Regions from separate parts of the Arthrobacter sp. PvP023 genome, predicted to be linked through region 1. Evidence: predicted binding sites of a transcription regulator. Region 1 holds the regulator's gene; the other holds the start of a gene.

What was found. Region 1 encodes HrcA, which represses chaperone genes, less so after heat shock. Its sites were predicted from a motif close to TTNGCACTCGNNNNNNNCGAGTGCNAA; they were not measured.
Region 2: JOE31_RS08315 (FmdB family zinc ribbon protein) is a predicted target of HrcA. The motif match lies at 1,655-1,681, and genes of this name have one in related genera.

The regions. Positions count from the first base shown of each region.
Region 1 covers NZ_JAFIBI010000001.1:2,517,590-2,520,994, forward strand. The annotation lists gene JOE31_RS11625 (DUF3097 domain-containing protein) at 44-895, opposite strand; gene hrcA (heat-inducible transcriptional repressor HrcA) at 1,142-2,155, shown strand; gene dnaJ (molecular chaperone DnaJ) at 2,247-3,374, shown strand; gene JOE31_RS11640 (16S rRNA (uracil(1498)-N(3))-methyltransferase) at 3,377-3,405, shown strand, end outside.
Region 2 covers NZ_JAFIBI010000001.1:1,804,862-1,808,266, reverse strand. The annotation lists gene JOE31_RS08330 (GNAT family N-acetyltransferase) at 1-9, opposite strand, end outside; gene galU (UTP--glucose-1-phosphate uridylyltransferase GalU) at 16-921, opposite strand; gene JOE31_RS08320 (5-formyltetrahydrofolate cyclo-ligase) at 1,033-1,629, shown strand; gene JOE31_RS08315 (FmdB family zinc ribbon protein) at 1,767-2,012, shown strand; gene JOE31_RS08310 (Flp pilus assembly protein CpaB) at 2,154-2,882, shown strand; gene JOE31_RS08305 (AAA family ATPase) at 2,939-3,405, opposite strand, start outside.

The DNA.
Region 1 (3,405 bases):
AGAATACTGGGTCAGGGGTGCATTCGAAGAGTTCAACAGGCGCCTACGGCACGGTGAGGAAGTCGATGACCTCTTCCACCCGGCCCAGCAGGGACGGTTCCAGGTCCGCGTAGCTTCGGACTGCCCCGAGCAGTCTTTGCCAGCCCAGGCCGATGTCCTCCTTGGTCTCATGGGGCCAGCCGAAGGCCGTCAGGATGCCGGTCTTCCAGTCCACGCCCCGCGGGATGACTGGCCACGCGTCAATGCCCAGTACGGCGGGCCGGATGGCCTGCCACACGTCCACGTAGGGGTGGCCCACGATCAGCACATTGCCGGCGGCGCCGGGGGACGCTATCACGGCATCGGCAATCCGCGATTCCTTCGAGTCGGCAACCAGATGGTCCACCAGCACCCCCAGGCGGCGGCCCGGGCCCGGCCGGAAAGCGGCAACCGCCGCTGCGAGGTCGTCAATGCCGTGCAAGGGTTCGACGACGATACCCTCCACCCGGAGGTCGTCGCCCCAGACTTTTTCCACGAGTTCGGCGTCGTGCTTGCCTTCCACCCAGATGCGGCTGGCCCTGGCCACCTGGGCGCGCCGGCCTTCTACCCGCACGGAACCGGACGCCGTCCTGCCGGATCCGGCAGAGGCTGCCTGCGGTCGCGGCACCGGGGGCATCAGCCGGATCGGCAGGCCCTCCAGGAGGAACCCGTAGCCGAGCCTGAACGTGCGTGATTTGCCCCGCCGGTCCTCGAGGGCAACAACATGCATGCCGCCGGACTTCTCCACCCTGGTAACAGCGCCCACCCAGCCGGACTGCACGTCTTCCAGCACCATGCCGCGTTCGACCGGCACTTCGGGAAGTTCGGATTTCCGGGGAGCGGTGATGTCCTGCGGGCCCCAGTTCTGGTACGACATCGGATAGACACAGCCTTGCGCTAGAAAAAATGAACAGGAGAAGCGAAAACAGGGAGTCTGTGGGTCCACGGAACTGCACGTCCTGTCCCGCTCCCGGGTTTCGCCCGGAGCGGTACCAATGCTAACAACGCGGCGACTCATATTAGACTGGTTAGCACTTAGACATGTCGAGTGCTAACGGATGACGGGACGTGCGTCCGGCGCAACGCCGGACCGCGGACCGGGAAAGCCGATCGGAGGTGGAGAATGAGCGAACCGCGAAAGCTTGAAGTGTTGCGGGCCATCGTGGAGGACTACGTCCATTCCCGCGAACCTGTGGGCTCCAAGGCACTGGTGGAGAGGCACCACCTCGGAGTCTCCAGTGCCACCATCCGCAATGACATGGCGGCGCTGGAAGACGAGGGCCTGATCACGGCGCCGCACACCAGCGCCGGCAGGATCCCCACGGACAAGGGCTACCGGCTTTTCGTCGACCAGATATCCGCCGTCAAGCCGCTGTCGCAGGCCGAACGCCGCGCCATCCAGACGCTCCTGGAAGGGTCGGAGGACCTGGACGATGTCCTGGAGCGCACCGTGCGGCTGCTGTCGCAGCTGACCAACCAGGTGGCCGTGGTGCAGTATCCGCACCTCAGCCGCGCGATGGTGCGGCATATCGAGTTCGTGCTGCTGGCGCCGCGCCAGGTGCTGATCGTGCTGATTGCGGACACCGGCAAGGTGGAGCAGCGGGTTATCGACGTCGGCCAGGAGCTCGGCGATGAAGCCCTCGCCGGCCTTCGCGCGCGGTTCCTGAAGAGCCTGGCGGGGACACCCCTGAGCCTGCTACCGCAGGCGCTGCCCGCCGTCGTCGCCGGTTGTGAACCGTCACGCCGGCACGCCGCCCAGGCACTGGCCCGTGGCTTGGATGCCCTGGCCAGCAGCACCCGCGAGGAGCGGATGGTCATGGCCGGCACGGCGAACCTCGCGCGCTCCAACGTTGACTTTCCGCTGAGTATCGGCCCGGTCCTCGAAGCACTCGAGGAGCAGGTGGTCATGCTCCGCCTGCTCAGCGAAATGGCCCAGGACCCCCGCGGTGTCACTGTCAGCATCGGCAGGGAGAACCCTTACGACGGACTCGCGGAAGCCTCGGTGGTGGCCACAGGCTACGGCCCCGGTTCCAGCGCCAAGGTGGGCGTGCTCGGCCCGACCCGGATGGACTATCCCACCACCATGGCCGCGGTCCGTGCCGTGGCCCGCTACCTTTCCAGGATCCTTGGGCCGTGACCGGTCCTACATCAGCCAACCAGGCCTTCGTGTCCCGGTTTCCGGGGCGCAGCAGCACAACAGGCAGTACAACCAGGAAGAGATACGAACTTTGAGCAGCCACTACGACGTTCTTGGAGTCTCACCCGAAGCGACGGGCGAAGAGATCAAGAAGGCCTACCGAAAGCTTGCGCGCACCCTGCACCCGGATGTGAACCCCGGTGAGGATGCCTCGGACCGCTTCAAAGCTGTCACCCACGCCTACGAAGTCCTTTCCGACCCGCAAAAGCGCCGGGTCTACGACACCACCGGCAATGAGAACGGCACCGATAACGGCTTCGGCGGCGCCGGCTACTCCGGGCAGGGCTTTGCCTTCCAGGACATCTTCGACACCTTCTTCGGTGCCGGCGGTTCGTCCGGTCCGGCCTCGCGGGTCCGCCGCGGGCAGGACGCCCTGATCAGCGTCCGCATCGACCTTCGCGACGCTGTGTTCGGCGTCAACAAGAAGCTTGAGGTGGACACGGCCGTCACGTGCCCCACCTGCGAGGGATCCTGCTGCCAGCCCGGGGCCCACCCTGAGCGCTGCGACATCTGCGGCGGCAGCGGCCAGGTCCAGCGGGCCGTCCGCTCCATCCTGGGCCAGGTCATGACCGCCGCCCCCTGCGGCTCCTGCGAAGGCTTCGGAACCGTCATCAAGGATCCCTGCAACGAGTGCAACGGCCAGGGCCGCATCCGCAGCCGCCGTTCACTGACGGTCAAGGTACCCGCGGGCGTGGCCACCGGAACCCGCATCCAGCTCGGCGGCCAGGGCGAGGCCGGTCCCGCCGGCGGCCCCTCCGGTGACCTCTACGTAGAGATCCGCGTCAATAATGACGCCACGTACGTGCGCGACGGCGACGACCTTCACGCGACCCTGCACATTCCCATGACCGCCGCTGCCCTTGGCACCGAGCTCAGCCTGGACACGTTCGACGGCCAGCAGGAAATAGACGTCAAGGCGGGCACCCAGTCCGGCGAAGTCATCACCCTGCGCGGGCTCGGCGTCACCCATCTCCGGGGCTACGGCCGCGGCGACCTGAAGGTCCACCTGCAGGTCGAAACCCCGGCGAAGCTGGATGCCGCGCAGGAAGACCTGCTCCGGCAGCTCGCCAAACTCCGGGGCGAGCAGTACACCGAGGGAAAACTCACCGCCAGCGGGGGAGTCTTCGCCAAGCTGCGGGACCGGTTCGGTAACCTGTAGCGGTGAGCAACCCGGTTTTTTTCGCAACCCC
Region 2 (3,405 bases), 710 kb from region 1:
GCCCCGCATGGGACGTTACTTGGCCAGGGAGGCGGTGAATTCCGGCAGCCACTCCCGCAGCCCGGGGCCGAGGTCGTCGCTGTCGCAGGCCAGCTGGACGCAGGCCTTGAGGTAGCTGAGCTTGTCGCCGGTGTCGTAGCGGCGGCCGCGGAACACGACGCCGTAAACGCCGTACCCTTCGCCCTCCCCTGCAGCAAGTTCCTGGAGGGCGTCCGTCAGCTGGATTTCCCCGCCCCTGCCCGGTTCGGTGCGTTCCAGAACATCGAAGACTGCGGGGTGGAGGACGTAGCGGCCGATCACGGCCAGGTTGGAAGGCGCCTCCGCGGCGTCCGGCTTTTCCACGAGCTTCCGGATCCGCACGAAGCCGTTCATGTCGGTCTCGTCGATGTCCGCGCAGCCATAGGCACTGATCTGGGAAGGCTCCACCTCAATGAGGGCCACCACGGAGCCACCGGTCTTGGCCTGCACTTCGATCATCTTGCTGAGCAGTTCGTCGCGCGCGTCGATGAGGTCATCGCCAAGCAGAACCGCAAAGGGCTCATAGCCGACGTGCTGCTTCGCGCGCAGCACGGCGTGGCCGAGGCCCATGGGGTCGCCCTGGCGGACATAGTGGATGTCGCCGAGGTTGCTTGCGGCCTGGATCGCTTCGAGCTTGGCGGTGTCGCCCTTGGCTTCAAGGGTGGCCTCCAGCGAAGGGACCCGATCGAAGTGGTCTTCGAGGGCGCGCTTGTTCCGGCCGGTGATCATCAGGATGTCGGTGAGGCCCACGTTGACGGCTTCTTCGACGACATACTGGATCGCGGGCTTGTCCACGACCGGCAGCATTTCCTTGGGCATGGCCTTGGTTGCCGGGAGGAACCGGGTGCCGAGGCCGGCAGCAGGAATGACAGCCTTGCGGACGGAGGTATTGGTGGTAGTCACTGGACTAATCTAACGTCAGGGACCAAACATTGGGTAATTGCCCGAACAGCCATGGCTGGCCCCGCACCGGGGCCTCCGGTCACGGCCTCCTGACCTGGAAGGACGGCATCGATGCCATCGAAGGAAGAGATCCGCTCGGCTCACAGAAGCCAGCGTGCCGCCTTCTCTCCCGCCGCCCTGGAAGCTGCCGGCGCCGGCATCGCCCGGCACGGGCTCCAGTGGTCCGCCATGGTTGCAGCCGGTGAGCGAAGTACCTTTGCGGTGTACCTCGGGGTGGGATTCGAACCTCCGACCCTGCCCCTCATCACCGCCTTGCACGGCACCGGGCATCGCGTGCTGTTGCCGGTCTGCGGACCTGACCGGACCCTCTCCTGGGTCTACTGGACTCCGGCAACCGAATTCGTCCGCAGCAGTTATGCCCCCATCGAGGAACCAGTGGGAGAACAGCACGGCAGTGAGGCCATGGACGGAGTTGCCGGGATCTTTGTCCCCGCCACGGCGGTCGACTTGTCGGGGAACAGGATCGGGCAGGGCGGAGGCTACTATGACAAGTTCCTCACCGGACTGGAGGCTGCGGGCCGGTCCGTGCCCGCCGCCGCGGTGGTCTTCGACAACGAAGTCCTGCCGGCCGGCAGCATCCCCGCAGAGTCCTTTGACCGCAAGGTCCCGGTTGCAGTCACACCGTCACGCCTCACGCAGCTAATGTGAAGCCCGCCCGTTGCGGATGATAGAATTGGCACTCAGGCCCTGCGACTGCTAAAGGACGAAACCTGCCGGGACACCTCGGCAGTGATTTCCACCAGGCAGCACGGGACCTGCTCGTTTGTCCCAGAGGAGGATTTCCAGTGCCCACGTATGCATATGCCTGCAAGGACTGCAGCCACGCCTTCGAGATCGTGCAGTCGTTCACCGACAGCTCCCTCACCTCCTGCCCTGAGTGCGAGGGGACCCTGCGCAAGAAGTTCAACAGCGTAGGCGTCGTCTTCAAGGGTTCGGGCTTCTACCGGACGGACTCCCGCGATACCAAGGGCAGCAGTGTTTCACCTGCCCCGGCAGCCGCCCCGGCGCCTGCCACCGCAGCCGCCAACTAACAATTACGCCGGCTTTTCCTCGTTCCGGTTACCCTCCTCCAGCGGAGTAGCGGCAACAAGGTTGCGCCCGGCCGGGGCCGGTTTTCCACATAGGACCTGGCCGTTCTGTCCTGCCACGCGGGGCCTCCGTAGCGTGACGGTATGCCCTCCATCCTTCGCACCAACGGATTTTCTTCGCCCCGGCAGAGCATTGGAACCGGACGCCCCGCCCGTCCGGGGTCATCGCGCGTGCGGCGCTTTTCGTCGTGGCTTAACCGCAACCGGAGGCTCGTCGTCGCGCTGTTGCTGTGTGCTGCCGCGGGCATCGCCGTGCAGCAGCTGACACCGGCGCCAGCCCACACCGTCACTGCCCTGGCCTCTGCCCGCGACCTTGCCGCCGGAACTGCGCTGTCAGGCAATGAGGTGGTGCCGGTCAAGGTGCCGCCGGGAATGGTGCCCTCCGGAGCCGTCGCGGACGTCTCCGCCATTCAAGGCAAACAGCTGGCCGCCCCGGTGCGCAAGGGCCAGTTGATCTCCGACACGCAGATCCTCGGACCGGGGCTGCTCGCGGGCGCGAAACCCGGATCTGCAGCGGTGCCCCTGAGAATGGCGGATCCGTCGTCCATCCAGCTCGTGGCGCCGGGCCAGCTGGTCAACATTGTGATGACCAACGGAACCGACTTTGGCAAGACCGCGGAATCCGAAGTCCTGGCAGCCTCCGTGCCGGTCCTCTGGACCTCGGGACAGGGCGGGCAAACCGGACAGTGGCTGGGAACCGGCGAAACCGAGGGGCTCATAGTGGTCGCAGCGGATCCGGACCAGGCGCGACGCCTCGCCGGCTCCTCAACCCAGGGAAAGCTCTTCTTTGTGCTGGTGGGATCACAAGGCTAGCTGCGCCGGGCTCGCTGCACCGTCCTCGCGGGCCGTCCACCTCGGCTGCGGGCGGCTCAGCCCCAGTGCGGCGGCTTCTGCTCCTGAAGCCAGGCATCGTGGTCGTAGTCAGAAGCGTGATCGCCCCAGCGCTTGGGGTCATCCTCGGAGGCCTTGTTCGGCAGCACTCCTGATGGAACGCCGACACCGGCCGGCTGCCGGGACCTGTCCGGAGCTGAATCGTCCGACCCGCTGTGGGGGGCGTCCTGGCGGTCCGCTGCGCTGATGTTTGTGTCCATGCCGTTTTCCTTGATGCCTTCCGATGCTTCAGTGCCGGCGCCACGGGGCTCGTCCGTTGATGCGCCGCGCTGCTCCAAGGATACCGAGTGCGTAACCCCGTCAGCCACACTGCCGGAGTTGCCACTTTCGGATTCGGCTACCTCGCTTGACCCGTTGTTGCCGCGGTCGGCGCTGTTCAGCGTCAGGTTGTCGACGTCGTCCTCGAAGAATGCCTGTGAGGTGGCGGAGAAGCCGGTGACCACCG